DNA from 2 places in the Streptomyces sp. NPDC004435 genome. Region 1 is predicted to be linked to the other one. Evidence: predicted binding sites of a transcription regulator. Region 1 holds the regulator's gene; the other holds the start of a gene.
The links. Region 1 encodes HspR, which represses chaperone genes until heat shock. Its sites were predicted from a motif close to TTGAGNNNNNNNNNCTCAA; they were not measured.
Positions count from the first base shown of each region.

Region 2: the regulator HspR is predicted to act here: its motif matches at 2,429-2,447, upstream of lon (endopeptidase La).

Region 1 covers NZ_JBIAMB010000002.1:65,623-69,942, forward strand. The annotation lists gene ACFYT9_RS03470 ((2Fe-2S)-binding protein) at 8-328, opposite strand; gene ACFYT9_RS03475 (hypothetical protein) at 325-627, opposite strand; gene ACFYT9_RS03480 (helix-turn-helix transcriptional regulator) at 774-1,736, shown strand; gene ACFYT9_RS03485 (hypothetical protein) at 1,742-2,212, shown strand; gene ACFYT9_RS03490 (heat shock protein transcriptional repressor HspR) at 2,265-2,714, opposite strand; gene dnaJ (molecular chaperone DnaJ) at 2,719-3,903, opposite strand; gene grpE (nucleotide exchange factor GrpE) at 3,937-4,320, opposite strand, start outside.
Region 2 covers NZ_JBIAMB010000017.1:152,200-156,519, forward strand. The annotation lists gene ACFYT9_RS28140 (ABC transporter ATP-binding protein) at 1-34, opposite strand, end outside; gene ACFYT9_RS28145 (zf-HC2 domain-containing protein) at 31-927, opposite strand; gene ACFYT9_RS28150 (RNA polymerase sigma factor) at 924-1,529, opposite strand; gene ACFYT9_RS28155 (hypothetical protein) at 1,595-2,308, opposite strand; gene lon (endopeptidase La) at 2,470-4,320, shown strand, end outside.

The DNA of each region.
Region 1 (4,320 bases):
GCATCGCTCAGGCACTGCGGGGGGTGGCGGTGAGGGTCTCGGGCTCGATCAGCTGGTGGTCCCGCTGGTCGAGATTGACGAAGATCATGCCGTACCGGACGGCGCAGCGGATGGGCTGCGGCGCGCCCCTCGGGCGCCTGAGGCACCGGTAGGCCCTGACGTCCTCGTCCTGCTCCCGTGCGACGACCACAGGTTCTCCGAACAGGGTGACCTTCAGCGAGTCGCCACGGTGGGGGATGGCCGTGACGAGATCGACGAAGTGCCAGCCGGACCGGTAGGCCGAAGCCATCTCCCTGCGGAAGACCCGGTCGTCCGGAGGGACGGTCATGCGCCGAGGTCCAGCGGCGCCGAGTCCCATGTGGGCTCCCGCTCGCCGGCCGGGGCGACGTCCCACGTGGGCTCGCCGAGGGCGAAGTCCCACGTCGGCTCGGTCTCACCGACCGGGGCGGCGTCCCACGTGGGCTCCCGCCCACCGAGCGGAGCGAAGTCCCACGTCGGCTCGCCCGAAGCCGCGGCGATGTGCGCGGGCGGAGCGTCCCACGTCGGTTCGCCGTTGAGGGCGAAGACACCGACAGCAGCCGCGGCAGCGAAAGCTATGGCGCCAAGTGCACGAACCATCCTGGTCATGGCCGATCTCCACCTCTTTTAATCACTACCTCCCCCGCCTTTAAGACGATGACTCACACCGATCCCTTCTGCCACCACCGCCAGGCATCATGTTCCTGTAATTCAAGACCCTGAGGGGGGTTCACATGGTGTCAATGCGGGAGGAAATGGCCACCGACCATCCCCCGGGGGAGCCGTGCGATGCCGGAAAAGCCCGGTACGCCGCCGCTCTCCGCGCAGGCCGAATAGCCCGCGAGGACCTCGCCGGCGATCCGTGCCTGATCGAACTGGCCCTCGTCCGCACGGATCCCGACGATGTGCGCTGGCTCCGCCCGGTGCCCCCGTCGGTCGCGCTGAACAAGCTGGTCCACCCCATCGAGCAGGAGATCCAGCAACAGCGGCAGCGGGCACTGTCGTTGGCCGACGCGTTCGAGCCGTTCATGTCGATCAGCACTCCCGACCCCTCCGCCGTCCAGGCCATCACCGTCCTGGAGGGGCTCGACGCCATCAACGACACCCTCGACCGCGTCCTGGACGAGTGCAGCGAGGAACTCCTCACCATCCAGCCCGGCAGCGGCCGCAAGCCCGAGGTCGTCCAGGACGGACTGCGCCGGGTGGAACCCCTGCTGGAGCGCGGCATCCGGATGCGCACCCTCTACCAGCACACCGCGCGGCACCACTCCGCCACCATGGGGTACGTCGAGCGGATCGGCCCCTACGGCCTGGAGGTCCGCACGCTGGAAGAGATCATCGACCGGCTGATCGTCGTGGACCGCAAGGTCGCCTTCGTGCCCGCCAGGACCGACCGCCGGGTCGCCCTGGAGCTCCGCCACGAAGGGCTCGTCCGCTATCTCGTCGGCGTCTTCGACCAGTTCTGGCTCTACGGCGTCCCCTGGGAGGCCGAGGTCCCCTACACCCTCTCCGTGGAAGGAGTCACCGGCATCCAGCTCTCCATCGCCAAGCTCCTCGTCGAGGGCCACGTCGACGAGGCCATCGCCCGCCGCCTCGGGATGAACGTGCGGACCTGCCGGGCGCACATCGCCAAGCTCGCGGCCACGCTGGGGAGCGGGAGCCGGGCGCAGCTCGGCTACCTGATCGCCCGGTCCGGCATTCTCGAACGGGACAACTGACCACCGTGCACGCACACATCACACTCGACGGCCCCGCCGGCACCCTGACGGTCTCCGGCGACGGGCTGCCCGTCGTGGAGCTCGTCCGGGCGGCCGGGACACCGGCCGACGAGCACACGCCGATCGGCACCCGGAAGGCCGGCCTGCTGACGCTCACCGTCGACGGCGCCCCGGCGTCGATCCGCCCGGCCCGGGGCCGGCTGCTGCGGCGCTCGTACCGGGTGGACGTCCGCGCCGGTGGCCGGCGGTACCGGCTCGTGCCCTGCTCGTACGGGGAGAGCCGGCTCAGCCGGGACGGGAAGCCGCTCGGCCTGATGAGCTCCAGCGGTGACGGGCGGGTGATCGACGAGTGGGAGGAGGGCGTCGAGCCCACCCCGCTCGACCTCGCCGTCGGCACCGCGCTGGCCGCCGCGTTCGGCACCGGCGCCTCGCCCTGGTGGGAGACGCTCGGGGACATCATCGGCGAGCTGATCTGAACACGGAGCGAGGGCCCCTCCCCGTCCGGGGAGGGGCCCTCGCTCCTGTGCGCTATTCGCCGCGCTTCGGCGCCGGGCGCCAGACCACCAGCGCGCTCGCCTGCTGCACGTCGGTGTACGGGACCAGATCGCGCCGGTAGGAGGCGTGCACCTGGGCCTCGCGCTGCCGCATCGCGGCGGCCGCGCCCTCGACGGCGGTCGAGAGCTCGGCGATCCGGGCCTGGAGCGCCGCGACCTGGTTCTCCAGCTCGATGATGCGCTTGATCCCGGCCAGATTGATGCCCTCGTCCTGCGACAACTGCTGCACCTGGCGGAGCAGTTCGATGTCGCGGGCCGAGTAGCGGCGGCCGCGGCCGGCCGTACGGTCCGGTGAGACGAGACCCAGGCGGTCGTACTGGCGCAGGGTCTGCGGATGCAGCCCCGACAGCTGGGCCGCCACCGAGATGACGTACACCGGGGTCTCGTCGGTCAGTTCGTACGGATTGCGTCTGCGTCCGTCCACCGCGTCACGCTCCCTTCGCCGCCTGGAACAGCTCCGCCCTGGGGTCCGCGTCGGCGGTCGCCGTCCGGTACTGCTCCAGGGCCTCGCGGGCCTTGTCGTCCAGCTCCCTGGGCACCGCGACCTCCACCGTCACCAGCAGGTCGCCGCGGGTGCCGTCCTTGCGGACCGCGCCCTTGCCGCGGGCGCGCATGGTCCGGCCGTTCGGCGTGCCGGCGGGCAGCTTGAGGGTGACCGCGGGACCGCCGAGGGTCGGCACCTTGATGTCACCGCCGAGCGCCGCCTCCGGGTAGGAGACCGGCACGGTGATGGTGAGGTTGTCGTCCTTGCGGCCGAAGACCGGGTGGGCGTCGACGTGCACGACGACGAACAGGTCGCCGTGGGGCCCGCCGCGCTCGCCCGGGGCGCCCTTGCCGCGCAGCCGGATCTTCTGGCCGTCGGAGACGCCCGCCGGGATGCGGACCTGCATGGTCCGCGAGGACTTGGCCCGGCCGGAGCCCTTGCAGATCTCGCAGGGGTTCTCGGCGATCAGGCCGCGGCCCTTGCAGTCCACGCACGGGTCGGTCAGCGAGAAGCCGCCGCCGCTGCCGCGCGAGACCTGGCCGGTGCCGACGCAGGTCGGGCACACCCGGGGGGTGCCGTTCGTGTCGCCGGTGCCCGAACAGGCCGTGCACGGCTGCTGGCTGGACATGCGCAGCGGCACCGTGGCGCCCTCGATGGCCTCGGTGAAGCTGAGCGTCACCTCGGACTCGATGTCCTGTCCGCGGCGGGGCTGGGTGCGGGCACCCGTACCGCCGCCGCGGTTGAACAGACCGCCGAAGACGTCCCCGATTCCGCCCCCGCCGCCGCCGGCGAAGCCGCCGGCGCCGCCCTGTGCACCGCCGCCGAAGAGGTCCCCCAGGTCGAAGTTGAACGAGCCGCCGCCCCCGGGACCGCCGGCCCTGAGGCCGCCGTTCCCGAAGAGGGCGCGCGCCTCGTCGTACTCCTTGCGCTTCTTGGGGTCACCGAGGACGTCGTTCGCCTCGGAGATCTCCTTGAAGCGCTCCTCCGCCTTGGTGTCGCCCTTGTTGGCGTCCGGATGGTTCTCCCGGGCGAGCTTCCGGTAGGCCTTCTTGATCTCGGCCTCGGTGGCGTCCTTGGGGACGCCGAGGACCTTGTAGTAGTCCTTCTCGACGAAGTCCTTCGTGCTCATCGACGTCCCTCCTCCCGCGCGCGGGTACGGCTGTTACTCGCTGTCCTGCTCCGAGGAGTCGTCCGACTCCTCGGCCTTGCCCTGCGCCCCGGGCTGGGGCTCGGCGACGGCCACGCGGGCGGGCCGGATGGTCCGCTCCCCGATCCGGTACCCCGGCTGCAGGATCGCGACGCAGGTCGTCTCGGTGACGTCCGGCGCGTACGAGTGCATCAGGGCCTCGTGGATCGTCGGGTCGAAGGGCTCGCCCTCCTTGCCGAACTGCTGGAGCCCCATCTTGGCGACGACGGTCTCCAGCGATTCGGCGACCGACTTGAAGCCGCCGAGGAGCTCGCCGTGGTCCCGGGCCCGGCCGACGTCGTCGAGGACCGGGAGCAGGTCGGACAGGAGGCTCGCCACGGCGATCTCCTTGACCGTGAC
Region 2 (4,320 bases), on a different contig from region 1:
TCACGGCGACGGTGGTGGGACGCGGTGAGGTCACCGGGGCTCCAGGAGGTCGAAGGAACGGCGCCGGAGCGCCAGGAGGGCGGCGCCGGCCAGCGCGGCGGCGGCCCAGCCGGCCTGCGCGGCCGGACCGGCGGCGTACGGGAGGGGTACGGAGGAGGCGCCGGCGGCCGGCCCCAGCAGCGGGCCCGCCACCGCGAGCAGCCAGCCTCCGCCGAGGGTGGCCGCGGCCGCGCGGCACCCCACGAAGGAACCGAGCGCGAGCGTGCCGATGGTGAGCGCCAGGCACGGCAGCAGCCAGGCGGCCGCCCCCGGCAGCCCCCCGGCGGGTGGCAGCAGCGCCCCGGCGGCGGTGAGCAGCGGCACGCACACGGCGAGCACGGCGACCGTGCGGGTGAGCAGCAGCCGCAGGCCGCCGGCCGGGGTGGAGGCGGCGAGTTCGTGGAGCGGGTCGGCACGCGGGCCGTACGACAGGGCGACCCCGGCGAGCGGGAGGACGGGTGCGGCGGCGAGCAGCCAGGTCCGTCCCGCCGGGAGCCCGGCGCCGTGCGACAGCGCGAACGCGGCCCCCGTCACCAGGGCCACCGCCGCCAGCCACGAGCCCCGGAGGGCGGGCCCGACAGCCCACCAGAGCCGGGCGGGGGAGGCCCACGCGCGTGCGTGGCGGCGGTTCTCCCGTGCGGGGGAGGGGGCGGCGGTGGTCGCCGCTTCCCGGTGCCCCACCGTGTGGAGGAGGTCGGCGCGGAGGGCCGCCAGAGCCGGGCCCGCGGGGCTGGTCGCGCGGACGGCGGCGGAGACGCGGGCCGCGCAGGGCCCGCAGGACTCGACGTGCTTCTCCAGGGACCAGGCGTCGGGCTCCGGCGCGGAGCCCTCGGCGTACCGGAGCGCCAGGTCGGCGGGGACGTGCCAGGGGGCAGGAGGGGTCGTCACGCGGGGCCTCCCAGGGGGTGCGGGCCCTGCGGGAGGTTCCCGAGGGCGGCGCGCAGCTCGCGGCGGGCGCGCTGGGCGCGGGTCTTCACGGTGCCCTCGGGTATGCCGAGCAGCCGGGCGGCCTCGCGGGTCGTGAGCCCGTCGACGACGGTCGCCCGCAGCACCTCGGCCAGCTCGGGCGAGATCCGGTCGAGAGCGGCGCCCACGTCCCCGTACTCCAGGCCCGCGAGGACCCGGTCCTCGGCGGACGGGGCGGCCGGGAGCGGTTCGGGCGGTACGGCCCCGGCGGGCTCGGCGCGGGCGGTACGGGCGCGGGCGCGCTGCGCGTCGACCAGGCGGCGGGCGGCGATCACCCACAGCCAGCCGCCCGCCTCTCCCCGCCCCCGGTGGCCGCCGGCGGAGCGCCAGACGGTGAGGAAGGTGTCCTGGAGGACCTCCCGCACCGTCTCCTCGTCCGGGCAGCGGCGGGCCAGCCGGGCGTACAGCCATCCCGCGTGCCGGTCGTGGAGCAGCGCCAGCGCCTCGGTGTCGCCGCGGGCCACGGCGCGCAGCAGCGCGGCGTCGTCGGCCGGATCGTCCCCCTCGGGGCGTGACAGTCTCACGCCCTCTCTATCGCGCGGCGGGCCCCGCGCGGTTCACGGAAACGCGGACGGCCGTGTGGAGGAGGTCAGGGAGAGGTCGGGGGGCCGCCCTCGGGAAGGGCGTCGAAGACACGCTGGAGGGCGGCGGGCCGCTCGCCGTCGCCCGCGACGACGAGCCGGTGGTCGTACGTCACGAAGTACTGGAACCCGTCGGCGATCGGCGGCCCGCTCGGCCGCCCGGGCACGCGCGCGTAGGCGGGGTCCTCCAGAGCCGCGCGCAGCCGGGCCAGCGCCGCGGCGCCCATCCGCCCCGAGCGCGTCTCCCGGTCCTTCGACCGGACGGTCCAGCTCCCGTCCTCGTGCACCACGAGCTGATTGGTCACCCCCGCGAACCCGCCGTTCACGACGACCTCCACGAGCACCGCCCCGGCCCGGGGCTCGGCCGGATCCGCCTCCGCCGCGGTGGCGGAGGGCGTACCCGCGGTCGAGGCGGGGGGCGCACCGGTGCCCGAGGCGGCGGGTGTACCCGGGGCGCCGGACGAGGAGGCGGCGGGCGAGGAGGCGCCGGTCGAGGAGGCGGCGGGCGAGGAGGCGACGGGCGGGGAGACAGCGGACGAAGAGGCGCCGGGCCCGGGCGTGATCCCGGAGCTCGCCGCGCTGCCGCTCCCCGACCCGGCGGACGGGCCGGGAGCGTCGGCGTCCGCGCACCCGCTCACCGCGACGACCAGCACCGCCACCACCGCCGGCACCGCGCCCCACACCGGTCCGCGCCCGACCCGCCGTACCGCACCCGTCTCCATGCGCCGAAGCATGCCCGCCCCCGTGCCCCCGCGCAGCCGGAATCCCGCAGTCGCCACCCCGCACCCGGGTGATCGCTCAGAGCGAACACGCCCCGGGGAACATCCAGCGGCGCAGATGCATTGAGTCGGCATAGCTCAACTTGACTGCCGAAGGGGAGATCATGGCTTCTGAGTCCAAGGCGACCGTGCCGCTCACTCTGCCTGTGCTGCCGCTCGACGACGAGGTCGTGCTGCCCGGGATGGTCGTGCCGCTGGATCTGTCGGACAACGAGGTGCGAGCCGCCGTGGAGGCGGCCCAGGCCGCCGGTCGCGGGGCCGGCGGGAAGCCGCGGGTGCTGCTGGTGCCGCGGGTGGACGGGACGTACGCCGGCACCGGTGTGCTCGGGATCGTCGAGCAGGTCGGGCGACTCGCGGACGGGGATCCCGGCGCGCTGATCCGGGGCATCGGACGCGTGCGGATCGGGGCCGGGACGACCGGGCCCGGCGCGGCGCTGTGGGTCGAGGGGAGCGTGGTCGAGGAGACCGTCCCCGAGCCCCTGCCGGGCGCCGTGACCGAGCTGGTCACGGCGTACAAGGCCCTCGCCACCAGCTGGCTGAAGAAGCGCGGCGCCTGGCAGGTCGTGGACCGTGTCCAGCAGATCGACGGCGTCGGCGCGCTCGCCGACAACTCCGGGTACTCGCCCTTCCTCACCGTCGAGCAGAAGGTCGCCCTCCTGGAGACCGCCGACCCGGTCGCCCGCCTCAGGCTCGCCACCGCCCAGCTCCGCGAGCACCTCGCCGAGCAGGACGTCGCCGAGACCATCGCCAAGGACGTCCAGGAGGGCGTCGACAAGCAGCAGCGCGAGTTCCTGCTCCGCCGCCAGCTCGAAGCGGTCCGCAAGGAACTGCGCGAGCTGAACGGGGAGAAGGACGGCGAGGAGTCCGACGACTACCGCGCCCGCGTGGAGGCCGCCGACCTCCCCGAGGCCGTCCGCGAGGCCGCCCTCAAGGAGGTCGACAAGCTGGAGCGGTCAAGCGACCAGTCGCCCGAGGGCTCCTGGATCCGGACCTGGCTCGACACCGTCCTCGAACTGCCGTGGAGCGAGCGGACCGAGGACCGCTACGACATCCAGGGCGCCAAGGCCGTCCTGGACGCCGAGCACGCCGGCCTGGAGGACGTGAAGGAGCGCATCACCGAGTACCTGGCGGTCCGCAAGCGCCGCTCCGAGCGCGGGCTCGGCGTCGTCGGCGGGCGGCGCGGCGGCGCCGTGCTCGCGCTCGTCGGCCCGCCCGGCGTCGGCAAGACCTCGATCGCGGAGTCCGTCGCCCACGCCATGGGCCGGAAGTTCGTGCGCGTCGCCCTCGGCGGCGTACGCGACGAGGCCGAGATCCGCGGGCACCGGCGGACGTACGTGGGCGCCCTGCCCGGCCGGATCGTCCGCGCGGTCAAGGAGGCGGGGTCCATGAACCCGGTCGTGCTCCTCGACGAGATCGACAAGGTCGGCTCCGACTTCCGGGGCGACCCCGCCGCCGCCCTCCTCGAAGTCCTCGACCCGGCGCAGAACCACACCTTCCGCGACCACTACCTTGAGGTCGAACTCGACCTCAGCGACGTGGTGTTCCTCGCCACGGCCAACGTCCTCGAAGCCATCCCCGAGGCACTGCTCGACCGCATGGAACTGGTCCGTCTCGACGGCTACACCGAGGACGAGAAGGTCGTCATCGCCCGCGACCACCTGCTGCCCCGGCAGCTGGAGCGGGCCGGCCTGGAGCCCGGTGAGGTCGCCCTGGAGGAGACCTCGCTGCGGAAGCTGGCGGGCGAGTACACCCGGGAGGCCGGGGTCCGCACCCTGGAGCGGGCCATCGCCCGGCTGCTCCGGAAGGTCGCGGCCCAGCACGAACTGGGCGACCGTGAGCTGCCGTTCACGGTCACGCCCGCGGACCTGAGGGCCCTCATCGGGCGCCCGCACCACGTGCCCGAGTCCGCCCAGGACCCGGCCGAGCGGCGTACGGCGGTCCCCGGCGTGGCGACC